3 regions of the Modicisalibacter sp. 'Wilcox' genome follow, and region 2 is predicted to be linked to each of the others. Evidence: predicted binding sites of a transcription regulator. Region 2 holds the regulator's gene; each other region holds the start of a gene.
What was found. The regulator LexA, encoded in region 2, represses DNA repair genes until DNA is damaged. The targets are predictions, from matches to a motif close to TACTGTNTANNTANACAGTA.
Positions count from the first base shown of each region.

Region 1: the regulator LexA is predicted to act here: its motif matches at 2,819-2,838, upstream of umuD (translesion error-prone DNA polymerase V autoproteolytic subunit).
Region 3: the regulator LexA is predicted to act here: its motif matches at 8,107-8,126, upstream of recA (recombinase RecA).

Region 1 is NZ_WNXF01000024.1:2,071-12,010, forward strand. It holds gene G7A98_RS16005 (ABC transporter permease subunit) at 1-427, shown strand, start outside; gene G7A98_RS16010 (ABC transporter permease subunit) at 438-1,169, shown strand; gene G7A98_RS16015 (aldehyde dehydrogenase family protein) at 1,185-2,642, shown strand; gene umuD (translesion error-prone DNA polymerase V autoproteolytic subunit) at 2,862-3,302, shown strand; gene G7A98_RS16025 (Y-family DNA polymerase) at 3,310-4,587, shown strand; gene G7A98_RS16030 (DUF411 domain-containing protein) at 5,490-5,930, shown strand; gene norR (nitric oxide reductase transcriptional regulator NorR) at 6,050-7,573, opposite strand; gene ytfE (iron-sulfur cluster repair protein YtfE) at 7,739-8,395, shown strand; gene G7A98_RS16850 (methyl-accepting chemotaxis protein) at 8,474-9,613, shown strand.
Region 2 is NZ_WNXF01000008.1:62,445-72,384, reverse strand. It holds gene G7A98_RS09235 (MerR family DNA-binding transcriptional regulator) at 1-354, shown strand, start outside; gene G7A98_RS09230 (AMP-binding protein) at 398-2,110, shown strand; gene G7A98_RS09225 (hypoxanthine-guanine phosphoribosyltransferase) at 2,153-2,731, opposite strand; gene G7A98_RS09220 (mechanosensitive ion channel family protein) at 2,724-3,959, opposite strand; gene nagZ (beta-N-acetylhexosaminidase) at 3,961-4,995, opposite strand; gene G7A98_RS09210 (L,D-transpeptidase) at 5,067-5,591, opposite strand; gene G7A98_RS09205 (TetR/AcrR family transcriptional regulator) at 5,588-6,247, opposite strand; gene lexA (transcriptional repressor LexA) at 6,444-7,085, shown strand; gene dinB (DNA polymerase IV) at 7,102-8,148, shown strand; gene purU (formyltetrahydrofolate deformylase) at 8,155-9,006, opposite strand; gene G7A98_RS09185 (ribonuclease J) at 9,229-9,940, shown strand, end outside.
Region 3 is NZ_WNXF01000011.1:27,927-37,866, reverse strand. It holds gene G7A98_RS11140 (YigZ family protein) at 1-132, shown strand, start outside; gene G7A98_RS11135 (tRNA-dihydrouridine synthase) at 269-1,246, shown strand; tRNA gene G7A98_RS11130 (tRNA-Arg) at 1,457-1,533, opposite strand; tRNA gene G7A98_RS11125 (tRNA-Ser) at 1,558-1,650, opposite strand; gene csrA (carbon storage regulator CsrA) at 1,828-2,025, opposite strand; gene G7A98_RS11115 (aspartate kinase) at 2,239-3,489, opposite strand; gene alaS (alanine--tRNA ligase) at 3,604-6,213, opposite strand; gene G7A98_RS11105 (regulatory protein RecX) at 6,496-6,954, opposite strand; gene recA (recombinase RecA) at 6,964-8,031, opposite strand; gene G7A98_RS11095 (CinA family protein) at 8,152-8,676, opposite strand; gene mutS (DNA mismatch repair protein MutS) at 8,856-9,940, shown strand, end outside.

The DNA of each region.
Region 1 (9,940 bases), on a different contig from region 2:
CACCCATGTCGAGATCGGCGGCTTCGTCTGTGCGGTCGGCGTGCTGGCCTTCGTCCAGGGCGCCTACATGACCGAGGTGTTCCGGGGCGCCATCCTGGCCATCCCCCGCGGTCAGCTGGAGGCCGCCGATGCCTACGGTTTCACCCGCTGGACGCGCTTTCACCGCATCGTGGTGCCCGCCATGCTGCCCAATGCCCTGCCGGGCATGTCCAACCTGTGGCTGATCCTCGTGAAGGACACCGCGCTGATCAGCGTGGTGGGCTTCGAGGAGCTGTTCTTCACCGCCCAGCAGGCGGCGGCCAGCACCCGCGACTACTTTCTCTTCTACGCCGCCGCCGGCGCGCTCTATCTGGTGATGACGCTGGGCTCCAACGCCCTCTTCGCCCGGGCGGAGCGCCACGTGCGCCGCGGCCAGCCGGGCCTCTAGGAGGGCAACGATGGACTTTTCCTGGCTTTCCGACCCCTTCTACCAGCGGTACCTGTGGACGGGCTTCGTCAACACCCTGTGGCTGGTGGCGGTCTCCGGCACGCTGGGCCTGGCGCTGGCCGTCGCCCTGGCCCTGGCCCGGATTCAGGGGCCGCGCCCGCTGGCGATGCTGGTGCACGGCTTCACCACGGTGATCCGCGGCACGCCGCTGCTGGTCCAGCTGTTCTTCTTCTACGACGGCGTCGGCCGCCTGCTGCCGGAAATCCCCGGCGTGCGCGACAGCCTGATCTGGCCGATGCTGCGCGATCCCTTCTTCTACGGCGCGCTGACCTTCACCATCAGCGTCGGCGCCTATACCGGCGAGGTGATCCGCGGCGCCCTGCTCAGCGTGCCCGACGGCGAACTGACCGCCGGGCGCGCCTTCGGCCTGAGCCGCTGGCAGATTCTCCATCGCCTGTGGCTGCCCCGCGCCTTCCAGCTGTGCCTGCCGACGCTGACCGGCGAGGCGATCCTGCTGCTCAAGTCGGTACCGCTGGTCTCGACCATCGCCATGATGGATCTGCTCAAGGCGGCCAATCTGGTGCGCGACGAGACGTTTCTGGTCTACGAACCGCTGCTGCTGATCGCCGGCATCTACATCGCCCTGACGCTGATCCTCACCGGCGCGATGCGCCTCATCGAACATCGATTCCCGGGCGCGCGACCGGCGGCGATACGCCGCCGGCGCCTGCTGCCCGGCTAGCCTGAGGCCCCCAGAATGTCCGACTCCCTTCATCAGTTCATCGATGGCCGCTGGGTGACCAGCCGGGCCACCCGCCGCCTGGCGATCATCGACCCCTATCGCGAGACCCTCCTGGGACATGTCACCGCCGGCGATGCCCGTGACGTCGAGGCCGCGGTCGCCGCGGCCCGTCGTGCCCTGCCCGCCTGGCGGGAGCGGCCCGGCAGCGAGCGCGCCGCCTATCTCGACGCCATGGCCGATGCGCTGGCCGGCCGCCATGCCGGCCTCGTGGAAACCATCGCCCGCAACGGCGGCAAGCCCCTCGGCGAAGCCGCCATCGACGTCGACGATGCCGTCGCCTGCTACCGCTACTACGCCACGCAGGCGCGAGACCTGGATGCCCGCCAGGGCGAGGTCGTGCCGATCGAGGCCGACGGCATCCGGGCTCGCGGCTATCGCAACCCGGTGGGCGTGGCGGGGCTGATCACGCCCTGGAACTTCCCCCTGGTGACCGGCGCCTGGAAGCTCGCCCCGGCGCTGGCCGCCGGCTGCACGGTGGTCTTCAAGCCTTCCGAGGTCGTGCCGCTGCCCGAGCAGGCGATCGCCGAGATCGCCGCGGCGATCGCCCTGCCGCCCGGCGTGCTCAACCTGGTCAACGGCGATGCCGAGGGGGTGGGCATCCCGTTGAGCCGTCATCCCGGCATCGACAAGCTCTCCTTCACCGGCAGCAACCGTGCCGGCGAGGCCGTCATGCGCGCCGCCGCCGCGGGCACCCGCAACCTGTCCCTGGAACTGGGCGGCAAGTCGCCGATCCTGGTGCTCGACGACGCCGATGTCGACCAGGCCGCCGAGCTGGTGATGAACGGCCTGTTCTTCAATGCCGGGCAGATGTGCTCGGCCACCTCGCGCCTGCTGGTCCATCGCGCGCTCGCCGAGCCGCTTCACGACGCCCTGGCGAGCCGCATCGACGCCCTGGTACTCGGCGACCCGCTGGAGAGCGCGACCACGCTCGGCCCCCAGGTCAACGACCGGCAGCGGGCACGGGTCATGCAGTATCTGGCCATCGCCCGGGAGGAAGGCCTCACGGCGGTACGCGATCCACGCCATCGTGACCTGCCCGGGCACGGCTACTTCATCGCGCCGACGCTCTATCGCGACGTCCCCGTCACCAGCCGACTCTGGCGCGAGGAGATCTTCGGCCCGGTGCTCTGCACGCGATCGGTGGACGACGACGCCGAGGCGATCGCGCTGGCCAACGACAGCGATTTCGGCCTCGCCGCCAGCGTGGTCGGCGGTGACGCCGACCGCGCCGCCTCGGTCGCCCGGCGGCTCGAGGCCGGCAATGTGTGGATCAACACCGACCAGCTCGCCCCGCCCCAGGGCGCCTGGGGGGGCGTCAAGCGCAGCGGCCTCGGCCGCGAGCTGGGCCCTCTGGGGCTGGCCGCCTTTCAGGAAGTCCAGCAGCTTTATTGGCCCGGCACAGGGCCCGCCTGAACGCGGCCCGCTCGAAGCCGCGCAGGCGATCCACCGGGTACTCTCACGACTACTCTCAATAGCCCCACCGCCGGTGGGGCCCATGCAAAATGTCCGTCACCGCCGACAATACGTCGCTCGAGCAGCGGGGGGATGACCCGGCACGCCAGGGTTGCCATGACAGGAATTCCGCCGAATACTGTATATAAATACAGCTTTCGAAACGACAGGGATTCGGCCATGTCGCGACACGCTCTCTATCGCCCCCGGCAACCGGCCATGCCGCTTGCCCTGCCCGTCTCCACGATCCGCATCCGCGCCGGCCTCAGCGGCTTTCCCTCGCCGGCCCAGGACTACGCGAGCGACCGGCTCGACCTCAACGCACACCTGGTCAAGCGCCCCAGTGCCACCTTCTTCATGCGCGTGAGCGGCGACAGCATGGACGGCTTCGGCATGCACGAGGACGACCTGCTGATCATCGATCGCTCGCTGGACCCGCGCCCCGGGCACATGGTGGCCGCCCTCGTCGACGGCGAAATCATCGTCAAGCGCTACGAGATGCATCACGGCCGCCCCTGTCTCGTCTCCGGCAATCCGCGCTATGCCCCGATCCCCCTTGTCGAGCACGACTGCCAGATCTGGGGCGTGGTCCGCGCCGTGATTCACCAGTACCCGGTGTGAGGCGGTCATGTTCGGCCTGGTCGACTGCAACAACTTCTACGTCAGCTGCGAGCGCGTCTTCCAGCCACGCCTGGAAGGCACCCCGGTGGGCGTGCTTTCCAACAACGACGGCTGTGTCATCGCCCGCTCGGAGGAACTCAAGGCGCTGGGCGTGGGGATGGGCGTCCCGGCCTTTCGGTTGCGCGACCTGACGACACGCCACGGCGCGGTATTGCTCTCGTCCAACTACGAGCTCTACGGCGACATGTCCGCCCGGGTTCAGGCGGTGCTCGAGGAGCTTGCCCCGGGGGTCGAGCCCTACTCGATCGACGAGATGTTCGTGCGCTTCGACGGTCTCGATGCCGACGGCACGCTCGCCCTGGCGCGCAGGCTGCATCGACGGGTGCGCCAGTACACCGGCATTCCGGTGTCCGTGGGAGTCGCGCCCACGCGTACCCTGGCCAAGCTGGCCAACCGCGCGGCCAAGAAGGAGGAGCATGACGGCGTCTGCGTGCTCACCGCCGACGGCCCCGAAACCCGGGCGCTGCTTTCGCGCACCGACCTGAAGGAGATCTGGGGTGTCGGCCGACGGCTGGCGGAACGCCTGTTCCTGGCGGGCATCCGCACCGCCGCGCAGCTGCGCCATGCCGCCTCCCGCGCGATTCGCCGGCGCTTCGGCGCCCCGCTCTCGCGTACCGTGCTGGAATTGCGCGGCATTGCGGCAATCGAGATGAACGACACCGCTGCAACCAGACAGCGCATCATGACCTCGCGCAGCTTCGGGCAGCTGATCCATGAACTCGGGGAGCTGCGCGAGGCGATTCGACAGCACGCCCAGCGGGGTGCGGAAAAGCTGCGGCAGCAGCGCAGCCTGTGCCGTGCGGTGCAGGTGTTTCTCCGCACCCCTCCCCACCGAGTGGATCTGCCTCAGTACGCACCGAGCCTCGTCATCGAGATGGATCACCCCACCGACGACAGCCGCTTGATCCTGCAGGCGGCGCTGGCTGCGCTCGAGCGCATTCACCGTCGGGGGTATCGGTTCCTGAAGGGCGGCGTGATGCTGCTCGACCTGATCGATGCCGACCATCACCAGCTGTCGCTGCTCGATGCGCCGCAGGGCGATTCCGAGCGGCGACGCAGTGAAGCGCTGATGGCCACGCTGGACCGCCTCAACCGGCACCTGGGACGCGATACCGTGGCCTTCGGCATGCCCCGCCCCGGCGCCGCCTGGCCGCTGCGCTGCGCGAACCGCAGCCACCGCTGGACGACCCGCTGGGCGGAACTGCCCGTGGCGAAGGTCCACTGAGCGTCATGCATGAGCAAAGAAAAGGCCTGCCCCTCTCGGAGCAGGCCTTCAATCGTCGCGCCTCCCTGCAAGCTCACCACAAGCGTCCTGCTCGTGCATCCCTGGCATTGCGAGCGTCCTGTGCCCGTTCTTCCCTGGCCGGCGTCCCTGTCCAGTCCCACCCTACATGCCTTGCCCGGCGGCCTGTAGATAACCCATGTTAAGAAATACGCAAAATGGTTAATTCGTCTTAGTGGATTTGCCACTTTTCCGCCCGACAGGATCACGACGGCCGCCTCGCCCGCGAGCCTGGTGGCGAGGATTGCATCGTCCGGGCGTCTCGGGTTCAATGAGCTCGACGCCTCGGGGAGCCCGCCATGCCATTGCGGACCTGGACATTGCCGAACCGACAGACCCGGCCACGCCTGCTGGCGCTGCCGCTGGTCCTGCTGCTGGTCCTGGTCACGCTCCCCACGAGCCACGCAGCCACGCTTACCTGCCGGAACGACTGTTCCCCGCTTCAGGGCAAGATGCTCGCCCAGGGACAGACGCCGGACATGCAGGCGGACTGCGGCTCGGCTTGTGCGCCTCCCGTGGCCTCGTTACAGCCCGCGGTCACGCCCCCGTTCGCTCGCCCGCTCATGGCCGCCGTCACCGTGAGCGAACATGTCCCCGAGCCCCCGCGTCGCCCTCCCAGAGCCTGAGTTCCCCCGCCCGACAGCCTCTGGCGGCCGGACAAGGCCAACTGGCATCCGCTCACCGGCAGCCGTGTCGCGAGCGCCAGGCTCCGCTCACGATCTCCTGTCGTGCCGTGCCCCATGGCGGTCGGATGAACTGATGCTCCGTGCCGCCCTGCGGCGTCTCGAACCCCACATTACACCCCACATCACAGACTTGTTTATCGTCAACGAGGGTTATCCCGCATGAAAATCACTCTGTCTCGCCTTCTGATCACTACCGGCCTGCTGATGGGCGCCACCAGTGCCAATGCCGCCCTGCCGCACGAAGCCACTCTGTACAAGAACCCGCAATGCGGTTGCTGCGATGGCTACGCCCGTCACCTGGAAGACATGGGGGTCGACGTCACCATCGTCGACGACCGAGAACTCGCCGGAATCAAGAAGGCCGCCGGCGTCCCCTATGGCCTGGGCGCCTGTCACACCGTCAAGATGGGCGACTACACCATCGAAGGCCATGTGCCGCTGGCGGCGGTAAAGGCCCTATTCGAGCAGCAGCCCGAAATCGACGGCATCGGACTGGCCGGCATGCCGAGCGGCACTCCCGGCATGCCGGGGCCGCAGCAGGAACCCTACAAGGTCTACCAGTTCCAGAATCAGGAGGCCTCCCCCTTCATGACGCTGTGACGCAGCCGTAAAACGCCGATGCCCGTCGGCTCGGCTCGCCAACGGGCATCGGCAGGAATGACAATGCCGGCATGATCGGGGGCACGGACGATCCCATCGGTCGGTTGTCGAAGAACCTTCTATTTCAACCCCAGACGCCGGGCCAGCTTGTGCAGATTGCTGGGATCGACCTCCAGGCGGCGGGCGGCCGCTGCCCAGCGCCCCTGGCAGTCCCCGAGAGCCTCGCGAATGGCCCGTCGCTGGGCATGCTCCACGCGCTCGCGCAGGGTGGCCGGAACGGATTCCTCCGTGCGCTCCGGGTCTTCGAGAACGCCTCTCCCGTTTTCCATCAAGGGCAGATCGAGCCACTCCGGCTCCAGCGTCACGATGTCGTCACGCCGAGCGCCCTGGCTCAAGGCCTTGATCGCCGCACGGCTGATCACGTGCTCCAGTTCACGTACATTGCCGGGCCAGTCATAGCGCGACAGCGCCGCCTCCGATTCAGGCGAGAGACGCAGGCTGCGTACCCCGAGCCGGGTACGATTGATCTCCAGGAAGTGGCCGGCCAGTATCAGCACGTCGCTGCCTCGTTCGCGCAGGGGCGGGATCGCCACCGGATAGACCGACAGCCGGTGATAGAGATCGGCACGGAAGCTGCCCTCGCGCACCGCCTCGCCCAGGTGCCGGTTGGTGGCGGCGATGATGCGCACATCGACACGCCGCGGAACGTCCTCTCCCAGTCGCTGGACCTCCCCCTCCTGCAGGGCACGCAACAGCTTGGCCTGGACCGGCAACGACAGTTCGCCCACCTCGTCGAGCAGCAGGGTACCGCCGTCGGCCGCTTCGAAGCGCCCGGCGCGCTCGGCCGTGGCACCGGAGAAGGCGCCCTTCACATGGCCAAACAGCTCGCTCTCGGCCAGCGACTCCGGCAGCGCGGCGCAGTTGACCTGGACCAGCGGCGCGGCGTGACGCGCGGAGCGGCGGTGAAGGCGTCGGGCGAAGAGCTCCTTGCCGACACCGGTCTCGCCATGCAACAGCACCGCAAGGTCCGAAGCGGCCACCACATCGAGCTCTCGCAACAGCCGCTTCAAGACGGCGCTATGGCCGAGGATGTCCCGGGCGTCGGGTACCGCCAGCGGCAGGCCACTCTCCGGCTGGGCCATGCGCAGGGCTCGCAGGTCACGCTCCAGGCGACTGACCCGCACCGCCGCCTCGATCAGCAACGCATAGCGCTCCAGGGCCATCCGATCGGCGGCATCGAAGGTCCCAGCCTCCAGGGCATCCAGCGTCAGTGCCCCCCAGGGCTCGCCCTCGACGTGCAGGCTGACCCCCATGCAGTCATGGACATGCAGCGGCTGGCCGGGCTGCTGCTCCACCAGGCCATCGTAGGGGTCGGGCAGGCCGGCATCGGACGGAAAGAGGGTGGGGCGCCGGCTGGCCAGGATGGTGGCGAGGCGCGGATGCTGGGCCACCTCGAAGCGTCGCCCCAGCGCCTCGCGCACCAGGCCATCCACGGCCACCGGCACCAGTCTGCCCTCCTCCAGGCGCAGCAGACAGACGGCGCCGCAGCAAAATCCCTCGCGCAGGGTTCGCACCAGACGCTGCAGCCGCACGGCGCTGGGCAGATCGGCAACCAGGTCCGCCAGCAGGGTCTCATCGAGCATGGTGATTGATACCTTTAAGGGTTCAATCTACCCTAATCGATCTGGGTATATTTCACCATCCCGGCCTCGAGGCCCCACAAAATGGGCCTCCGCGAACTGGCATGCCGATTGCTAATAAAGAGTACATGCCTTCCCTGCCACACACCCAGCCAAGGAACGACCGCCATGAACCTGATCGAACAGAGCGTCGGCCGCACCGCCCTCACCCTGCCCGGCGCGACCCGGATATTCCACGACCACAACATCGACTTCTGCTGCGGCGGTCGCATCAGCCTGCGCGAGGCCGCCGAGCGGGCGGGCCTGGCCCCCGAGGCTCTGGTCGCCGAGCTCGAAACGCTGGCGAAGGGCGAGAGCGACGAGCGCGACTGGCAGTCGGCCAGCAACGACGAGCTGATCGACCATATCCTGAGCCGCTATCACGACGTTCACCGCCAGCAGCTGCCCGAGCTGATCCGCATGGCACGCCGCGTCGAACACGTTCACGGTAGCCGTGATACCTGCCCTGACGGCCTGGCCGACTTGCTCACCGAGCTCCATCAGGAGATGGAGAGCCACATGCAGAAGGAGGAGCAAATCCTCTTCCCCATGCTGCGCCAGGGCATGGGCGCACAGGCCCGGGACCCCATCGCGGTGATGCGCCAGGAACACGGCGACCACGGCGAACACCTCGAGCGGCTGATGGCACTGACCGACGACATCACCGTCCCGAAGGGCGCCTGCACCACCTGGCGAGCGCTCTATGCCGGACTGCGCGAGTTCCGCGACGACTTGATGCAGCACATCCACCTGGAGAACAACCTGCTGTTCGAACGCGCCGGCTGACACATCCTCCACCGACGGGGGCCCCGCGCCCCCTGTCGGGAAGCCGTGCCCCCTGCCTCAGCCCCATCCGGAGACCGCATGCGATTCTTTCGACGTAGCCCATCGTCTGCTCGAGATGCCACGAATGCCACCACCGACGCGCTGCGCGCCGAGCGCGATCATCTTCAAGCCCGCATCGACACCCTGGAGTCCGAACAGCGGTTGCACCAGCACCTGTTCACCAACCTCACCGGGTTCGGCGACTCCGTGGTCGCCCTGCGCGAGTCCTTCTCGGACCTCTCGGAGCTGCTGAAGGGCAACCGGCAGGTCACCGACTTCACGACCAGCGAATCGAAGCGCAGCCAGGACGCCCTGAATGCCATGGTCGATGAGCTGCGCGCTCTCAATGCCCGCATCGGTCAGGCCGCCGAACAGGTCACCTCGCTGCGCTGCGATGCAGGTCGCATCGACAACTTTGTCACCGTCATCAACGACATCTCCATGCAGACCACCCTGCTGGCCTTCAACGCCAGCATCGAAGCGGCCCGGGCCGGCGATGCCGGCCGTGGTTTCGCGGTGGTGGCCACCGAGGTTCGTCAGCTCGCCCGGCGCACCAACGACGCCACCGACGAGATCGGCGGGTTCAACGGCAGCATTCTGGACCAGGCCGATCAGGTCGACGGCGTGATGGACGACAATGCCCGCAAGGCTGAGCGTCTGAGCGCCGAGGCCAGCCGCGTGATGCAGCGCACCGACCAATTGCTGGAACTGAGCGACGAAAGCAGCCAGGCGCTGGCCTTCTCGGCCATGCTCAGCGAAGTCGAGCTGGCCAACCTGGAAGAGCTGGAAATCAAGCTGGAGGTCTATCGTATCCTCATGGGTCTCTCGGACAAGACGGCCGCGGATCTACCCGACGAAACCCAGTGCGCCCTGGGCCGCTGGTACTATTCGGGAACGGCAAGCCAGCAATTCTATAGTGACACGGACTTTCAGGCGCTGGAGGCACGGCACCGTGAAGTACACCAGCGCGCCATCGAAGCCGTGACCCTTTACCAGGAGGGGCGCATGGATGCGGCAATGGACGCCCTGGCGACGATGGAGTCCGCGAATCTGGATGTCATGAAACGGCTGCGCTACATCATGCGCAAGTATCGTCCGGATATGCACCAAACCAGCCTCGCCACGGCCGAACCGACGTCGGCCACCCCGGTCCCCGACGCATTGCCGGCAGGCGCATGAATGCCCCCAGTCGGTCGGTTCCGGGCGCATGCCATTCGCACCCTCGTCATCTGTGGAGGTCCGGCGGCATATACTCAGGGACACGGCGCTGGAACGCGACGCCTCTCATTCTTGTAGGCAAAATCCTACAGATCTTCATAACATGGGTTATTCATCACCGAGTTTAAATTCGGCAATATCACCCTCGTTGGGCAGGAAGCCCAGCTCAGGGAAGAACGAGCCAGGATGGCTCAGGTTGCCAGGGATGCGCGGGCAGGACGCCCGCGAAAGAGCATCAAGGAAGACGGCGCTCGAAGCGCTCAAGAAAGCCCGATGAAAGCCTGGACT
Region 2 (9,940 bases):
ACCCCGCGCACCATCCGCTTCTACGAGCAGGAGGGCCTGCTGGACCCGGAACGGCGCGGGCAGACCCGCGTCTATCACGAGAAGGACCGGGTGCGCCTGTCGCTGACGCTGCGGGGCAAGCGGCTGGGCTTTTCCCTGGCGGAAATCCGCGAGGTCATCCAGCTCTACGACCACGCCCCGGATGGCGACGAGCGGCAGCTGCGCCGCATGCTGGACATCCTCGCCGAGAAGCGCCGGGGGCTCGAACGCCAGCTCGAGGACATCCGTGCCCTGCAGCACGAACTCGATGACGTCGAGGATCGCTGTCGCGACTCGCTCGACGCCCTGCTGGCACGCCACTCGCGCGACACCTGACATCCGATTCCCCTTCGCCACAACAACAAGCAGGAATCCAACGATGACACCCCACACCGATACCGCGAGCGCCACGGCGCCGACGCCGCGCTACAGCTACGTCAGCGGCATCAGCCACCAGCCGCTGAAGGGCGAGACCATCGGCGACTGCTTCGACGCCATCGTCGACAGTCATCCCGAACGAGACGCGCTGATCAGCCGCCACCAGCGCCAGCGCTATACCTGGCGCGAGCTTCAGGACATCGTCGACCGTACCGCCCGCGCCTACATGGCGATCGGCGTGGAAAAGGGCGACCGGGTCGGCATCTGGGCCACCAACCGCAGCGAATGGGCCATCACCCAGTTCGCCACGGCGAAGATCGGCGCGATCCTGGTCAACATCAATCCCAGCTACCGCACCCACGAGCTGGAGTACGCCCTGCGCCAGTCGGGCACCTCGACTCTGGTGCTGCAGGGGGCCTTCAAGACCTCGCGCTACGCCGACATGATTGCCGAGCTGGTCCCGTCGCTCGGCGAGGTCGACACGCCCCTGGCCAGTGAGCGGCTTCCCGCGCTCAAGCAGGTAATCTGCCTCGACGAAGACTGGGCCCTGCCCGGCATGCTCACCTGGGACGGCCTGCTCTCCCGCGCCGATGCCGTCAGCGCGGCGGCGCTGGCCGAACGTCAGGCGACACTGCAGTTCGACGAGCCGATCAACATCCAGTACACCTCCGGCACCACCGGCGCGCCCAAGGGGGCCACCCTCTCCCACCACAACATTCTCAACAACGGCTACTTCGTCGCCGAGCGCATCGGCCTCGCCGATACCGACCGCATGGTCATCCCGGTGCCGCTCTACCACTGCTTCGGCATGGTGATGGGCAATCTGGGCTGCATGACCCACGGTGCGGCGATGATCTATCCGAGCGAGGGCTTCGACCCGCTGGCGACGCTGACCGCCGTCGCCGAGGAGCGTGCCACGGCCCTGTACGGCGTGCCGACCATGTTCATCGCCGAGCTCGAGCACCCCGAGTTCCCCACCTTCGATCTGAGCTCGTTGCGTACGGGTATCATGGCGGGCTCCATCTGCCCCATCGAGGTCATGCGCCAGGTCATCGACAAGCTGCACATGAAGGAAGTCAGTATCTGCTACGGCATGACCGAGACCAGCCCCGTCAGCCTGCAGACCCAGACCGATGCACCGCTCGACAAGCGGGTCACCACGGTGGGCACCATCCATCCGCATCAGGAGGTCAAGCTGGTCGACCCGGCGACCGGCCGCCTCGTCCCCCGGGGCGAGCGCGGTGAACTCTGCACCCGCGGTTACAGCGTGATGCTGGGCTACTGGGAGAATCCGGAAGCCACCGCGAAATCGATCGACGCCGCCGGCTGGATGCACACCGGTGACCTGGCACAGATGGACGACGAGGGCTATGTCGCGATCACCGGGCGCATCAAGGACATGATCATTCGCGGTGGCGAGAACATCTATCCGCGCGAGATCGAGGATTTCCTCTATACCCACCCGGCCATTTCCGATGTGCAGGTCATCGGGGTGCCCGACGAGAAGTACGGCGAGGAAGTGATGGCCTGGGTCAAGCTGATCGAGGGCGAAAGCCTCGATGAAGAAGGGCTCAGGGTGTTCTGCCAGGGGCGCATCGCCCACTACAAGGTCCCGCGCTACGTGAAGTTCGTCGACGTCTTTCCGATGACGGTGACCGGCAAGATTCAGAAGTACAAGATGCGCGAGGTGGCGAGCCAGGAACTGGGGCTCTAGGGCTTTCGGCCCGCCCGGCCTTGCGCCGGGCGGGCCGTCGTCTCACATCCCCTTGGGCGCGAAGATCCCCGGCGCATTGCGCCAGTAGCCCTTGTAGTCCATGCCGAAGCCGAACACGTAACGGTCCTCGACCTCGAGACCGCAATAATCCGCCTTGAGCCCCGGCACGGCCTTGCGATCGTGGCGCTTGTCCACCAGCACGGCCGTGGACACGCTGGCCGCCTGCGCCTCGCGGCAATATTCGAGAATGGCTGCCAGGGTGGCGCCTTCATCGAGGATGTCGTCGACGATCACCACATGCCGGCCGGCCATGGGAATCTCCGGCGACACCCGCCAGAACAGCTCGCCGCCCCGCGTGCGCCCGCGATAGCGGGTGGCATGCAGATAGTCCACCTCGAGCGGGAAGCCCAACCGCGTCAGCAGGTGGCCGGTGGTAATCAGGCCGCCGTTCATCACGCAGTAGAAGACCGGCAGCTTGTCGCCCAGACGCTCGGTCATGGCCTCGGCCATGCGATCCAGCGCCGCCTCGACCTCGCTCTGACTGATCAGGCAATCGGCATTGTCCATGATCTCGCGCATGGAGTGCAGGGAGTCGTGGTGTTGGGTATCGAGTTCAGACATCGGAATCCTGATCAGTGTCTCTGTCGTGGGAATCGCGGGGGGATGGCGTGCCCCGGCGCGAGGAAGGTGACGACGAGGATGGCTCGTCGTGAGGCCGGGAGGCCGTGGTCTCGGCGACCGACTCCGGCGCGTCGGTGCGGCGTTCGGCGACGTGCAGTTCGCGGGCGGGAATCGCCACGACCGCCCCCGCCTCGGCGGCCAGGTCGGCACAGTGCAGCAGCACCTCCTGCTGGATGGCCTGATGCGTCGCCCAGTCGGTGGTCCGGGTGTAGGCATGAATCAGGATCTCCAGGGTGGAGTCGCCGAAATGCTGGAAGTAGGCCATGCACAGATCGTCGGCCTCGATGTCGTCGTGCTGCTCGAGGTAGTCGCGGATACGCCGGGTCACTGACGCCACCCTGTCGAGGTCGGCATAGCGCAGGCCGATCCGCTCCTTGATGCGACGGTTGTGCATGCGCGAGGGATTCACCACCACCATCGCGCCGAACATCATGTTGGGCACGTACAGCGGGCGGGTGTCGAAGCCGCGGATGCGCGTCAGGCGCCAGCCGATGTCCTCGACGACGCCCTCGATGTCGCGATCCGGCGAACGGATCCAGTCGCCCACCTTGAAGGGGTTGTCGAGATGGATCGCCAGCCCGCCGAAGAAGTTGGCCAGCACGTTGCGTGCGGCAAAGCCCACCACCAGCCCGCCGACGCCGCCGAAGGCCAGCAGGCCGGAGGGCGACATGCCCAGCGCCTGCAACGCCGCCAGCACCACCAGGGTCAGGATCAGTGCACCGACCAGCTTGCTGATCGCCGAGGCCATGGAGGCGTCGAGCGGCCGGGCAGGATGCCGGGGCGGCGGAAACACCAGACGCCGTTCCACCTCGCGGGTCAGGCGGATGCCGAACCAGCCGAGCATGACCAGCGTGAACAGCCACAGCGCGGTGGGCGCCCGGGTGGCCACCCAGGTCAGCGACAACCGCTGGCCGATCAGCCCCGCCAGGGCGATCAGCGCCACGCCCCAGATGCCCACCCACAGCGGCCGGCGTATCGCCCACAGGGCGACATCGTCCCAGCGGCTGCGGGTGCGTGACAGCCAACGGGCCGCCCGCCAGATCACCAGCCGTGTGAAGCCGTCGACCAGCAGCGCCGTGGCGAGAATCACCAGCGGCGTCACCAGCGCGGCCGGCAGCGACACATGGCGGCTCACCCACTGCTCGAGCGGCGCCAGCACCTCCAGCACGTCAGTCCTCCCGCGGGGCCGGGTCGGTCTCGATCAGCCCTTCCAGCCGGGCATGAATGCGTCGCCAGCGCGACAGCGCCGGCAACGAGGCCAGATCGGGGCGCGCCCGGCTGTAGCGCAGCCGGGCCGGCCGCTTGGTGGTACGGCCGACACAGGCGTCGAGCACCGCCTGGGCGGCCGGGCGGTCGTTGCAGACCAGCACCATGTCGCAGCCGGCATCCAGCGCCTCGCGGGCCCGTTCGGCGGGGCCGCCGGCCACGTGCGCGCCGGCCATCGACAGGTCGTCGGAGAAGATCGTGCCCTTGAAGCCCAGATCCTCGCGCAGCATGCCCAGCCAGCTCGGCGAGAAGCCCGCCGGGCGCGCATCGAAGGCCGAATAGACCACATGGGCAGGCATGACGCCCTCGAGACGCCCGGCCAGGGCCGCGAAGGGGATCAGGTCGTGCTCGCGCAGTGCCTGCAGCGAACGCGGGTCTTCAGGCAGCTCGTGATGCGAATCGGCGGCAACCCCGCCATGTCCCGGAAAGTGCTTGCCCACGGCCACCATGCCGGCCTCGTGCAGCCCGTCGACGAAGGCGCCCGCCATGGCCGCCACCGCCCGGGGATCGCGGGAGAAGCTGCGATCGCCGATCACGCTGGACACGCCCGCATCGACATCGAGCACCGGGGCGAAGGTCAGGTCCAGCCCGCACGCCGCCATTTCCAGGCCGATCAGCCACCCCGCATCGTGGCAGAACTGCCGCGCCCGCTCCGGGTCGTCAACATAGCAGCGTCCCAGCCGGCCCATCGACGGCAGCCGGGTGACGCCCTCACACAACCGCTGCACGCGCCCGCCCTCCTGGTCGATGGCCAGCAGCAGATCGCCACGCAGGCGACGGATCGCGTCGCACAGCCTGCGCACCTGGGCGGCATCGACGATATTGCGCGCAAAGAGGATGACGCCTCCGACCTCGGGACGTTGCAGCAGTTCGCGCTCCTCGCGCGTCAGGGTGGTGCCTTCGAGATCCAGCATCACCGGACCGATGGGTTGGGTCATAAGCGATGTCCTTGCCCGTGAAGGGGGCCGATTCTAGAGCAATGGCGTGGTCGACGACAGCATCCGGGCACTCAGGCGTGAAGCCACACCGGCGTGCCGGACGGCGCCAGTTCGCCCAGCCTCAGCAGGGTCGCGTCCCGCAGCCGGATGCAGCCGTGCGAGGCGGGACGCCCCATCGGCTCGCTTTCCGGCGTGCCGTGCAGATAAATATAGCGGCGCTGGGAATCGACGCTGCCACCCCGGTTGAGGCCCCGCTCGAGGCCGCAGAGCCAGAAGATGCGCGTCAGGATCCAGTCGCGTTCGGGGTAGTCGGCGGCCAGCGCCGGCGAATAGACCTCGCCGGTGGGTCGGCGGCCGCGAAACACGCTGCCCGACGGCATGCCGGCACCGATCACCGCACGGATATAGTGCCAGCCCAGCGGCGTGCCCCCGCTGCCCTCGGCCTGGCCGACGCCGGCGGCGGCCGTGGACGCCGGGTGCGTCTCCAGGCACTCGCGGCCGCGCCAGACGTGCAGCACCTGGCGTGCCACATCGACCTCCAGCCAGACACCATCCTCGGGCGGCAGCGCCTCCAGACGCGGCGTCACCGGGCTCATACCGCCACCGCCCGGGGCGGTTCCGGCAGCGGCGCATTCATGCCGGCCACCACCACCGGGCGCAGGCGGCGAACCAGGTCGCGCACGCTGACGTGCTCGCCGTAGTCCTTCTCGGCGATGTCGCGCAGCGCGTCCAGTCCCGACAGCGTGAAGATCACCGTGCCCAGCATGAAGTGCAGCCGCCAGAAGCGCTCGGCGTCCGGCAGCTCCGGCGTGGCCCGGCGCACCAGCTCGGTGAAGCGGGTGAAGACGCTACCGTAATGCTGCTGGATGTAGCCACGCAGGTGCCCCTGGGCCTGGGTGTAGGCCAGCCCCAGAAGGCGCATGAAGACCTTGAGGCTGTTGCGCTCGGCGGGCACCTCCAGCACGGTCCGGGCCATGTTCTCCAGCAGCACCTCGAGCGGGATCGGCCGGCCCTCGTACTCCCTCTCGAGCGCGTCCAGGGTCGCGTGGAAGCGCTCGGTGAAGGGATCCAGATAGCGGGCGAAAACGGCCTGGATCAGCGCCTTCTTGGAGCCGAAGTGATAGTTCACGGCAGCCAGGTTGACCTTGGCCTTGCTGGTGATGGTGCGCAGCGACGTCTCGGCAAAGCCGCGCTCGGCGAACAACACTTCGGCGGTGTCGAGAATGCGGGTCACCGTGTCGGTCTGAGCCATGCTATATCCCTGCCTGCTGATAAACGGCTGTTTGAAACGTTATGGAAATTCTACGCGGCTTACCGAAAGACAACAATCCGTCGCGTTTCAAACACACCCGATCAGCCCTGATGACCACGGGCAGCGATTACTGGATACAATGCCATGCTGTATACTTAGCCACATACCCACATCGCCAGCGACCAGCGGAGGCCGCATGAGCCGCTCTCTTACCCCGCGCCAGCAGAATGTCTACGACTTCATCGTCAAGACCATGAACGAGCTGGGCTATCCGCCGACCCGCGCCGAGATCGCCCGGGGCCTGGGCTTCCGCTCGCCCAACGCCGCCGAGGAGCATCTGCGCGCGCTCAAGCGCAAGGGGGTGATTCGCATGATCCCGGGCACCTCACGAGGCATTCGTCTGCCGCCGCAGGAGGCGGAGTGCGCCCCGGACGGCGAGCCGGGCCTGCCCGTGATCGGCGAGGTCGCCGCCGGCAGCCCGATCCTCGCGGCCGCCCACATCGACCGCTACTGTCCGCTGTCCCCCGATTTCTTCTCGCCGCGTGCCGACTACCTGCTGCGCGTGCGCGGCCTGTCGATGCGCGACGTGGGTATCCTCGAGGGTGACCTGCTCGCGGTGCATCGCACCAACCGGGTTCGCGACGGCCAGATCGTGGTCGCCCGGCTGGAGGACGAGGTTACCGTCAAGCGCTTCCAGCGCCGGGGCCGTCACGTGACCCTGCTGCCCGAAAACGAAGACTTCGCCCCGATCGAGCTCGACCTGCGCCAGGACGCGCTGGAGATCGAGGGCATCGGGGTCGGCGTCATCCGTGGTGGCAACGGCCAGGCACTCAACTGAGGCGCGAGCCCCGCGCATGCGCAAGATCCTGCATGCCGACTGCGACTGCTTCTATGCCGCGATCGAGATGCGCGACAACCCGGCGCTGCGCGACATCCCGCTGGCGATCGGCGGCACGGCGGCCCAGCGGGGCGTCATCGCCACCTGCAACTACCCGGCGCGCGCCTTCGGCATCCATTCGGCGATGCCCACCGCGCGCGCCCTGCGCCTGTGCCCGCACCTGACCCTGCTGCCACCGGACTTTCCCCGCTACCGCGACGTGTCCGCACGCATTCAGGCGATCTTCCGCGAGCTGACGCCACGGATCGAGCCGCTCTCGCTCGACGAGGCCTATCTCGACGTCAGCGAGGTACGCCGCTTCCGGGGCAGCGCCACCTGGATGGCCCGCTGGCTCAAGGAGGAGACACACCGGCGCACCGGCATCACGCTCTCGGTGGGGGTGGCGCCCAGCAAGTTTCTCGCCAAGATCGCCAGTGACTGGGACAAGCCCGACGGCCTGACGGTCATTCCGCCGGAGGCCGTCGAGGCCTTCATCACCGAGCTGCCGGTGGACCGGCTCCACGGCGTGGGGCCGGCCACCGCCGCCCGGCTGGCGGCACTGGACATCGCCACCTGTGCCGACCTGCGCCGCTGGTCGCGGGAGGCACTCGTCGAGCACTTCGGCAAGTTCGGCCAGCGCCTTTTCGAACTCGCCCGCGGCATCGACGACCGCCCCGTGCAGACCGAGCGCGAACGCAAGTCGGTCAGCGCCGAGACCACCTTCCATCAGGACCTGCCCGACCTCGCGGCCTGCCGGGCGGCCCTGCCGGCGCTGGTCGAGCGGCTGCGAAGCCGCCTGGCCCGCCATGGCGACCCGCCGCTCAAGGGCAGCTTCATCAAGGTCCGCTTCGACGACTTCACGCTGACCACCCTCGAGGCCGGCGGCGCCCGGGTGGACGCCGATCAGTTCCTGGCACTGCTCGAGGCGGCCTGGCAGCGCGGCGCCCGCCCGGTGCGCCTGCTGGGGGTCGGGGCGAGGCTGAAACCGGCGGCGGATGCCCGCCAGCTCACGCTCTTCACCTGACCCGGCTCAGGCGAACACGACGGTCTTGTTGCCGTGGATCAGCACCCGGTCCTCCAGGTGCCAGCGCAGCCCGCGGGCCAGCACGGCCTTTTCGATATCGCGCCCGAAACGCACCAGATCCTGTGCCGTGTGGCAGTGCGAGATGCGGTGCACGTCCTGCTCGATGATGGGGCCGGCATCCAGTTCCTGGGTGACATAGTGGCAGGTGGCGCCGATCAGCTTGACGCCGCGCTCGTAGGCCTGATGATACGGCCGCGCGCCGGCGAACGAGGGCAGAAAGCTGTGGTGAATGTTGATGACCCGACCGGCATAGTGCTCGCACAAGGCCGGTGGCAGGATCTGCATGTAGCGTGCCAGCACCACGGCATCGGCCCGCGCCGCCTCGATCCGCCGGCGAGTCTCCTCGAAGGCGTGCGTCTTGTCCGTCGTCGGTACCGGGACATGATGAAAGTCGATACCGTGCCACTCGACGAGATCGCGCAGATCCTCGTGGTTGGAAATCACGCAGGGAATCTCGCAGTCGAGTTCGTCGGCCTTCCAGCGATAGAGCAGGTCCACCAGGCAGTGCGAGGCGCGGGATACCATCAGCACGATGCGCTTGCGTCGCTGGGTATCGTGGAACGCCCAGTCCATGGAAAAGGTCTCGGCGATGGGTGCGAAGGCGATCCGCAGAATCTCGTCATCCACGGAAGACGCAAAGCGAATCTCGTAGCGCATGAAGAAACGCCCGGTGGCCAGATCCGAGTGCTGATTGGCCTCGGTGATGGAGCCGCCCTGGGCGGCGATGAAGCCGGAAACCCGGGAAACGATCCCGACCTGGTCGGGGCAGGAAACGACGAGACGATACGAATGAGCCATGAAAGGTCCGCTGTGGTCGCAAGGAAAGGCACTGAAGGCCAACTATTCTAACCAAATCGCGGCCCTGCGCTAACGCGCGTTGTGAGCCCCGGGAGCCATCCCGTATAGTGGGGCTCCCCTGACAATGCCGTGTCGATGATGTTGCACTCTCGCGTCCAGATCCGCCCTCGCCGCAAGCCACCGCTGTCCTTCCTGCCCCTGGGCGGCAGCGGGGAGATCGGCATGAACCTCAATCTCTACGGCTATCGACACGACTGGCTGGCGATCGACTGCGGCATGATGATCCGTCAGGACCTGCCCGGAGGCCCTCTGCAGGTGCCGGATATCGAGCGTCTTCCCGAGCAGGGCATCCGTCCCCGGGCGCTGTTCATCACCCATGGCCACGAGGATCACATCGGCGCCGCCGCCTGGCTGTGGCCGCACTGGGGCTGCGACATCTACGCCACGCCGCTGGCCGCCGGCCTGCTGCGCGCCAAGTTCGCCGAACGCGGCCTGCCCGACACCGCGATCCGGGTGGTCGCGCCGGGCGAGGCGCTGGAATGCGGCGGCTTCACGCTGCGCTATCTGCCGCTGACCCACTCGATTCCCGAGAGCTGCGCCCTGCTGGTCACCACGCCCCACCATCGGGTGCTGCACACCGGCGACTGGAAGCTCGACCCCGAGCCGCTGATCGGCGAGCCGGCGGACCCCGAGCTCTATCGCGCCATCGCCCCCGTCGACCTGGTCGTCGGCGACTCCACCAATGCCTGCGTCCCCGGCACGTCGCGCAGCGAGGGCGAGGTCGCCCGGGCCCTGGAACGCACGGTCGCCGAATGCGAAGGGCGGGTGATCGTCTCCTGCTTCGCCAGCAACCTGGCACGCATCCTGGCGCTGGGCCGCGCCGCACAGCGCTGCGGCCGGCGCGTCGCCCTGGTGGGCCGCTCGATGCAGCGCA
Region 3 (9,940 bases), on a different contig from region 2:
CCCGTCGAGCAGGCGGACTACGCCGCCGATGGCGTGGTGCTCACCGTCGGCTGGCCCAGCGAGTCGCCCGTGGAGCTGGCCGAACTCGAGTCCCGCCTCAAGGGACGCCTGAGCCTGCTCGAGGCCCCCTGAGCCCTCCCCGGCACGGTACACTCGATGCTCCCGCCGGGCAGGCATCGCCTGCTAGACTGTCGCGCCCAGAGGTTGCGGCAGGAGGCACTCGCCGGTGCAGGCATTACGTTACCCGGGCCGGATCGGCCTGGCCCCCATGGAAGGCGTCATCGACGCCGTCACGCGCGATCTGCTCACCCGCGAGGAGGGGCTGGACTGGACGGTCACCGAATTCGTGCGCGTGGTCGACGCGCGCCTGCCGCCGCGGGTCTTCTACAAGCACTGCCCGGAACTGCGCCAGGCGCGCGTCGTCACCCCCGCCGGCATTCCCGTTCACCTTCAGCTGCTGGGTTCCGACCCGCAGGCCCTGGCCGCCAACGCCCGCCAGGCGCTCGCGCTCGGCGCCACCAGCCTCGACCTGAACTTCGGCTGCCCGGCCAAGACCGTCAATCGCCATGACGGCGGGGCCAGCCTGCTGCGCGACCCGCACCGGGTCGAGCGCGCCGTCGCCGCGGTGGCCGGCGCCGTGGAGGGCGCCATCCCGGTGACCGCCAAGATCCGCCTGGGCTTCGCCGACAAGCAGCTGGCTCTGGCCTGTGCCCGGGCGGCGGAAGACGGCGGCGCCCGCCATCTGGTGGTGCATGCGCGCACGCGCAACGAAGGCTACCGGCCGCCCGCGCACTGGGAGTGGATCGCCCGCATCCGGGCGCAACTGACGATTCCGGTGATCGCCAACGGCGACATCTGGACCCTGGCCGACTACTGGAAGGCCCGCAGCCTTTCCGGCTGCGAGGACGTGATGCTGGGCCGGGCCGTGCTCGCCGACCCACTGCTGCCACGCCGCATCCGCCACTGGCAGCGCACCGGCGAGGGTCTGCCCGCCACGCCCTGGCAGGCCCGTGCCGAGGTGCTGCACCGCTATGCCGAGCGCCAGCGTCAGCACCTGCCGGAGCGGGTCGTGGTGTCGCTGCTCAAGCAATGGCTCAACATCATGCGCGGCCGCGATGCCGAGGCGGCCCGGCGCTTCGCGACCCTGCGCCGCGAGACCCGGCTGGACGCCTTCCTCGCCGGGCTGCGGGCTCCCGGCGACGAACCGGCCCCGGAGCGGCGCGAGGCGGCCCCGCTGGCCTGCTGACGTCCGTCCGAGAGGGAACGCCGGCGCGCCGGGACGCCGGGACGCCCCGGGAGAGGCGCACAAAAAAGAGGCACGTCGACAGGAATCGACGTGCCTCGAGACGACCGCCACGGGGTAACCGGCTCGCGACGCCAGCAGGCCCCAAGCTGCCAAGGAAAACACGATGACCAACGAAATCCGCCCTCCCGGCAGGGAGGGCGGATGGGATTCTGGCGCGCCCGGGAGGATTCGAACCTCCGACCACCTGATTCGTAGTCAGGTACTCTATCCAGCTGAGCTACGGGCGCTCATTACCGTCTTCACATGTTGAATGGCGGAGAGAGAGGGATTCGAACCCTCGATAGGGCTATAAACCCTATACTCCCTTAGCAGGGGAGCGCCTTCAGCCACTCGGCCACCTCTCCCTCATCAACACGGCGCGTAGATTACCGATTTTGTTGGGCCCTGTCCACCCTGGCGGCAATTTTTTCTGTCATCGGTCCGGCGGCGGGGCAGTGCAACGGGCTCCCTGGTGCCCCGAGAAGTCGAAGATGCGGGGTAACGCCGATCATGCCGTCTGACTCGCGACTCCCCCGCTCCCGTCAGCTCTCGACCTCTCCACTGTCGCTTTCCGTCCTCTCGCGCTGAATGCGTTGATAGATTTCCTCGCGATGCACGGACACGTTCTTCGGTGCGTTGACGCCGATTCGGACCTGATTCCCCTTGACCCCCAGTACGGTGACGGTAATTTCGTCACCGATCATGAGCGTCTCGCCGACTCGGCGGGTCAGGATGAGCATGGCTGATCTCCTTTCAGACTTCTTCCAACGGGGTGCGCAACAGCTATGGTCCATAGAAGAAGCGCGGCGCTGATTATGCGCCAAACGCTCCTTGCGGGCCAACAACGCGGCCAATGAGACATCATCACCACGTTGAATGAAAGCCCTGCTACGGACCCTTGTGTATCCTTACACCCCTACAGCGTAGAACCTCTTTCGGGTCCTATGCATGGCTCACTCGCTTTCCACGCGATCCTTGTCGAGTCCGAAGGCGTCATGCAGGGCACGAACCGCCAGCTCCATGTGCTTCTCGTCGATCACCACCGAGATCTTGATTTCCGAGGTGGACACCATGCGGATGTTGACGTTCTCTTCGGCCAGCACGCGGAACATCTTGGAGGCGACACCGGCATGGGAGCGCATGCCGACCCCGACCAGCGAGACCTTGGCGATGTTGTCGTCGGCGCGCAGTTCCCCCTCGCCCAGCGCCGGGATCACCTCATTCTGGAGAATCCGCTGGGTCTGCTTGAAGTCACTCTTGGCGACGGTGAAGGTGAAGTCGGTGTAATTGCCGGTCGGCGCCACGTTCTGGACGATCATGTCCACTTCGATATTGGCATCGGCGATCGGGCCGAGAATCTTCGAGGCCACCCCCGGGATATCCGGCGTGTTGAGCAGGGTCAGCTTGGCTTCATTGGCCGTGAAGGCGATACCGGAGATCAGCGGTTCTTCCATGGAATCCTCTTCTTCATCTGAATCAGCGACGATCAGGGTGCCGGGGCCATCCTCGAAACTGGACAGCACGCGCAGCGGCACATTGTACTTGCCGGCGAACTCGACGGCGCGAATCTGCAGGACCTTGGAGCCGAGACTGGCCAGTTCGAGCATCTCCTCGACGGTGATGCGCTCGAGGCGCCGGGCCCGGGAGCAGACCCGCGGGTCGGTGGTGTAGACGCCGTCGACATCGGTGTAGATCTGGCACTCGTCGGCCTGGAGCGCCGCGGCCAGCGCCACCCCGGTGGTATCGGAGCCGCCGCGCCCGAGGGTGGTGATGTTGCCCTCCTCGTCGACGCCCTGGAAGCCGGCGACGACCACCACCTTGCCGTCGTCAAGGTCCTCGCGCATCTCGTCGGTCTCGATGCGCTGGATGCGCGCCTTGGTGTGGGCGCTGTCGGTGAGAATGCCCACCTGCGAACCGGTGTAGGAGGTCGCCGGCACGCCCAGCTTGTGCAGGGCCAGGGCCATCAACGAGATGGTGACCTGCTCGCCGGTGGAGACCAGCATGTCCATCTCGCGCGGGGTGGGCTCGTCGTTGATCTCGTTGGCCAGCCCGACCAGCCGGTTGGTCTCGCCGCTCATCGCCGAGACGACGACCACCACCTGATGGCCTTCGTCACGGAACCGCTTGACTTTCTCGGCCACGGCCTTGATGCGCTCGACCGAGCCCACCGAGGTGCCACCGAATTTCTGTACGTATAGCGCCATGAGTTGCCTATCCGTGTTGGAACATGAATGGAAAACCCTTCGCCGGCCGGAGCCTACGGCCCCGACCATGAGAAAGGGCCGGTGACATCCTGCCACGCGGCCATTGCGAAACGCTCAGCCCAGTTGCTGGGCGACCCAGTCGGGCACACCGGCCAGGGCCGACGGCAGGGCCTCGGGGCGACTGCCCCCGGCCTGGGCCATGTCGGCGCGCCCGCCGCCCTTGCCGCCGACCTGCCCGGCGACATGATTGACCAGCGCCCCGGCCTTGACCCGCCCGGTCAGGTCATCGGTGACCCCGGCGATCAGGCTGACCTTGCCGGCGTCCGCATCGGCCACGCCGAGCACCAGGATGCCGGAGCCCAGCTTGTTCTTGAGCTGATCCATGAGGGTGCGCAGCTCCTTGCCGGAGACCCCCTCGAGCTGCCTGGCCAGTACCTTGACGCCCGCCACCTCCTGGACCTCGGCAAGCACGTCGTTGCTCGCCGCGCTGGCCAGCTTGGCCTTGAGCCGCTCGAGCTCCTTCTCCATCGCCCGGTTGCGCTCGAGCAGGGCGTCGACCCGCGACTCGACCTGCTCGGGCTTGGCCCGCAGACGCTCGCCGATCCGCGCCAGGCGGGCTTCCTGCTCCCGGAAGTAGGCCAACGCGCCCTCCCCGGTGACCGCCTCGATGCGCCGCACGCCGGCGGCGATGCCGGTCTCGGCGAGGATATGGAAGGCGCCGATGTCGCCGCTGCGGGCCACGTGGGTGCCGCCGCACAGCTCGACGGAGAAGCCGTCGCTGCCGATGGTCAGCACCCGCACGTCCTCGCCGTACTTGGCCTCGAACAGCGCCGCGGCACCGCGCGCCCTGGCCTCGTCGAGCGACATGTGCTCAATGCCCGTCGCGGCATTGGCGAGGATCTCGCGATTGACGATGGCCTCCACCTCGGTGAGCTGCTCGGCGCTCAGCGCCTCGAAATGGCTGAAGTCGAAGCGCAGCCGCTCGGCGGTCACCAGCGAGCCCTTCTGCTGGACATGCTCGCCCAGCACCCGCTTGAGTGCCTCGTGGAGCAGGTGGGTGGCCGAGTGGTTGCGCATGGTCGCCGCTCGCAGCGAGGCGTCCACCCGCGGCGCGACATGACCGCCGACCTCGAGCACGCCCTCGACCATCACCCCATGGTGCAGGTGATGCCCGGCCTGCTTCTGGGTGTCGGTCACCTGGAAGCGCGCGCCGTCGGCCTCGAGATAGCCGGTGTCGCCGGCCTGCCCGCCCGACTCGCCGTAGAAGGGCGTGCGATCGAGCACCACCACGCCCGTCTGCCCGGCCTCCAGCGCCGCCAGCGCATTGCCCTCGCCATCGACCAGGGCGGTGATGCGGGCCTCGTCCTCGAGCCGGTCGTAGCCGGTGAAGGCGGTCTCGCCCTCCACCTCGATCGCCGCGCCGTAGTCGGCGCCGAACTGGCTGGCCGCCCGGGCCCGTTCGCGCTGGGCCTCGAGCTCGCGCTCGAAGCCGGCCTCGTCGAGGGTCACGCCGCGCTCGCGGCAGATGTCGGCGGTCAGGTCGAAGGGAAAGCCGTAGGTGTCGTAGAGCTTGAAGATGGTCTCGCCGGCCAGCACCTCGCCGTCGAGCTCCGCCAGCGCCGCCTCGAGCAGGCCCATGCCGTGATCGAGGGTGCGCGCGAACTGCTCCTCCTCCTTGAGCAGGACCTTCTCGATCTGCTCGCGGGCCTTGCTCAGCTCCGGATAGGCCTCGCCCATCTCGGCGTCGAGCGCCGCCACCAGCCGGTGGAAGAACGGCTCGCGGGCACCCAGCTTGTGGCCGTGGCGCACCGCGCGACGGATGATCCGGCGCAGCACGTAGCCGCGCCCCTCGTTGGAGGGCAGCACGCCATCGACGATCAGGAAGGCACAGGAGCGGATATGGTCGGCGATCACCCGCAGCGAGGGCGTGGTGATGTCATGGTGGCCGATGACGTCCGCCGCCGCCTTGAGCAGGTTGGCGAACAGGTCGATCTGGTAGTTGGAGTGCACGCCCTGCATCACCGCGGCGATGCGCTCCAGGCCCATGCCGGTGTCGATCGACGGCTTGGGCAGCGGCGTCAGGGTACCCGCGGCATCGCGATCGTACTGCATGAACACCAGGTTCCAGATCTCGATGTAGCGATCGCCGTCCTCTTCCGGGCTGCCGGGAGGGCCGCCCCACACATCGGGACCGTGATCGAAGAAGATCTCCGAGCTCGGGCCGCAGGGGCCGGTGTCGCCCATCTGCCAGAAGTTGTCCTCGTCGAGCTTCGAGAAGCGCTCGGGATCGACGCCGATCTCGTCCTTCCAGATGCGCTCGGCCTCGTCGTCGCTGACATGGACGGTGACCCACAGCTTGTCGGCCGGCAGGCCCAGACGCTCGGTGAGGAAGGTCCAGGCAAAGCGGATCGCCTCGCGCTTGAAGTAGTCGCCGAAGCTGAAGTTGCCCAGCATCTCGAAGAAGGTATGGTGGCGCGCGGTGTAGCCGACGTTGTCCAGGTCGTTGTGCTTGCCGCCGGCGCGCACGCAGCGCTGGGCCGAGGTCGCGCGGACGTAGGGGCGCGGATCGCGGCCAAGGAAGACATCCTTGAACGGCACCATGCCGGCATTGGTGAACAGCAGGGTCGGGTCGTTCTCCGGCACCAGCGAGCTCGACGGCACGATGGTGTGGCCCTGCTCCTCGAAGAAGGCCAGAAAGGCCTGTCTGATATCTGCGCTTTTCATAGCAAATCCGTGGCAATGTGCGTTAGGGCGCTGCGGCCATGGCAGTCACTCGACGCCTCGACACCGAACGTGCGCGAAGCGAGCCGGAAGATGACGGGAACAGGCCGCCCTGAGCCGTCGCAAGGCGCTCTAGTATAACGCGTTCAGCGGGGGACTAAAGACGCGGCCGTCAATGGCGGCGCAAGAGAGCACCGGTGCCGTCGCCGGGTCGGTGGGGAAAAGAGAGGAGACGGGAAAGGGGCAGGCAACCTCGGAAACCGGGTCTGCCCGCCACCGGGGGGATCAGGTCTCGCGCCAGGCATGAGCCAGGGCGTGATGGACCTGACCGGCATCGAAGCCGCGCCCGGCCAGGAAGCGCTGGCGTCGCGCCCGCTCGCGGGGCCCGTCGCCGGGCCCGTCGAAGCGCTTGGCCAGCACCTCGCAGGCCAGCGCCTGCCAGTCGCAGCCGGCCTCGTCCAGGGCCGCGCCGATCAGTTCGCCATCCACGCCGCGCCGGCCGAGTTCGGCGCGGATCTTGACCGGCCCCTGGCCGCGCTGGATGCGGCTGCGCACGAAGTGCTCGACGAAGCGCGCGTCCGACTGCAGCCCCTCCTCGGCCAGCCGGGCGAGGGCCGCCTCGACCGCCGCCGGCTCATGGCCCCTGGCGGTCAGGCGGGTGCGCAGCTCGGCGGCGGCGTACTCGCGACGCGCCAGCAGGCGGATGGCGTCGTCGCGCGGCGTGGCAAGCGAATCCGGGGTCATGACGGCCGCCTAGATGAGTTCGTCACGATCCTCGAGCGGTGCCTCGACCGCTTCGGCCTCGCCTTCCTTGGCCTTGGGTTCCGGCGTGTTGAGCAGCTGGGCGCGGATCTGGCTCTCGATCTCCTCCATCACCGCCGGGTTGTCCTCGAGGTACTGGGCGGCATTGGCCTTGCCCTGGCCGATCTTGCTGCCCTGGTAGCTGTACCAGGCGCCCGCCTTGTCGATCAGCTTGCACTGCACGCCCAGATCGACCACCTCGCCGGCATGATAGATGCCCTTGCCGTAGAGGATCTGGAACTCGGCCTGGCGGAACGGCGGCGAGACCTTGTTCTTGACCACCTTGACGCGGGTCTCGTTGCCCGTCACCTCGTCGCCCTGCTTGACCGAGCCGGTACGGCGGATGTCCAGACGCACACTGGAGTAGAACTTCAGCGCGTTGCCGCCGGTGGTGGTCTCGGGGCTGCCGAACATCACGCCGATCTTCATGCGGATCTGGTTGATGAACACCACCATGCAGTTGGCGTTCTTGATGTTGCCGGTGATCTTGCGCAGCGCCTGGGACATCAGGCGGGCCTGCAGGCCGACGTGGGAGTCGCCCATCTCGCCCTCGATCTCGGCCCGCGGCGTCAGGGCCGCCACCGAGTCGACGATGATCACGTCGACCCCGCCGGAGCGCACCAGCATGTCGCAGATCTCGAGGGCCTGCTCGCCGGTGTCCGGCTGCGAGACCAGCAGGTCGTCGATGTTGACGCCGAGCTTCTCGGCATAGCTCGGGTCGAGGGCGTGCTCGGCGTCGATGAAGGCGCAGGTCTTGCCCTGCTTCTGCGCCTCGGCGATCACCGACAGGGTCAGGGTGGTCTTGCCCGAGGACTCCGGCCCGTAGATTTCCACCACGCGACCGTAGGGCAGCCCGCCGATACCCAGCGCGATGTCCAGCCCCAGCGAGCCGGTGGAAACGGCCGGCATGGCCACCCGGGGCGCGTCGCCCATGCGCATCACGGCACCCTTGCCGAACTGGCGCTCGATCTGGGACAGCGCCGCGTTGAGCGCCTTGGTGCGATTGTCGTCCTGTGCCATGAAAGGCCTCCTGAAAACGCGTGAAAGCAGCACCGGCGACACGGGCGGAAGGGCCGCGAACCGACGCCTGCCGGACACTGTATGATTGACCAGTATTATGACGAAAAAAACCGCCTCCGCCTATCCCTCCAGCGTCCACTTCGCACCGCTTTCGGCAGCGGTCAGCGCCTCGATCAGCCCGGCCAGCGCCCGGTGCACGGCCTGCTCGCGAACGGCCCGGCGGTCGCCCGCGAAGTGGCGGCATTCACTGCGACAGGCCCGGGCGTCACCCCAGGCGAACCACACCGTGCCGACCGGCTTGTCGGTGCTGCCGCCGCCGGGGCCGGCGACGCCGCTGATCGCCACCGCCAGGTCGGCACCGCTCTCATGGCAGGCCCCGGCGACCATCGCCTCGACGGTCTCGCGGCTGACCGCGCCCCGCTCGGCGAGGGTCGCTTCCGGCACGCCCAGCAGTCGCTGCTTGGCGGCGTTGGAATAGGTGACATAGCCGGTCTCGAAGTACCCCGAGCTGCCGGCGATATCGGTGATGGCGCTGGCCACCCCGCCGCCGGTACAGGACTCGGCGGTGGTGATCATCACGCCCCGCTCCAGGCAGAGCCGCTGCAGGCGCTCGGCGAGCGCCCGGGTCGTCTGTTGCGACAGCATCCGTCCGTGATTCACCGTATCACGTCTCCCTGTGCATGAGCCGTCAGCTTAGCAGAAGCCGCCACGCCCGTGCCCCGCCCTGGCGGCCTGTGGACCCGCTCGTCGACTGCGCTAGAATGGCCGGCCACGATCGCCGTCTTCGACGGATGTGCCCACGCCACAGGGAAGCCTCCAACGCCATGCCAGACGCGGTTGCCAGCAAGTCGACCACCCACACGCCGATGATGGCCCAGTACCTGAAGATCAAGCGCGAGCACCCCGACGTGCTGCTCTTCTACCGCATGGGCGATTTCTACGAGCTGTTCTACGACGACGCCAGGCGCGCCGCGCAGCTGCTCGACATCACGCTCACCGCCCGCGGTCAGTCGGCGGGCGCGCCGATCCCCATGGCCGGCGTGCCCTATCACAGCGCCGAGGGGTATCTGGCGCGGCTGGTCAAGGCCGGCGAGTCGGTGGCCATCTGCGAGCAGATGGGCGACCCGGCGACCAGCAAGGGCCCGGTGGAGCGCCAGGTGGTGCGCATCGTCACGCCCGGCACCCTGCACGACGAGGCGCTGCTCGACGCCCGGCGCGACAACCTGCTGCTGGCCCTGCACCCGCAGGGCGAGCGCTGGGGGCTGGCCTGGCTGGAGCTTTCCAGCGGGCGTTTCAGCGTGCTGGAGGTCGACGGCGAGGCCGACCTGCTCGCCGAGATCCACCGCCTGGCCCCCGCCGAGCTGCTGGTGGCCGAAGGCCTCGAGCTGCCGCCGGCCCTCGCCGAGCGCCCGGGGCTGACGCGCCAGAGCGCCTGGCTGTTCGATCACGACTCGGCGACTCGCCTGCTGTGCGACCAGTTCGGCGTCGCCGACCTGCGCGGCTTCGGCTGCGCTCACCTGGAATGCGCGATCACCGCCGCCGGGGTGCTGGTCGACTACGCCCGCGACACCCAGCGCTCGCGCCTGCCCCACGTCACCGCGCTGGGCGTGGAGAGTCGCGACGAGTCGGTGGTCATCGACGCCGCCAGTCGCCGCAACCTGGAGATCGACACCAACCTCGGCGGCGGCAGCGAGAACACCCTGGCCAGCGTGCTCGACACCACCGCCACGGCGATGGGCTCGCGGCTGCTCAAGCGCTGGCTCAATCGTCCGCTGCGCGACCGCGACCAGGTCATCGCGCGTCAGGGCGCCGTGCAGCGCCTGCTCGACAGCGAGCGCCATCTCGACCTGCGCGAGACGCTCAAGCACATCGGCGACGTCGAGCGCATCCTCGCCCGCGTGGCGCTGCG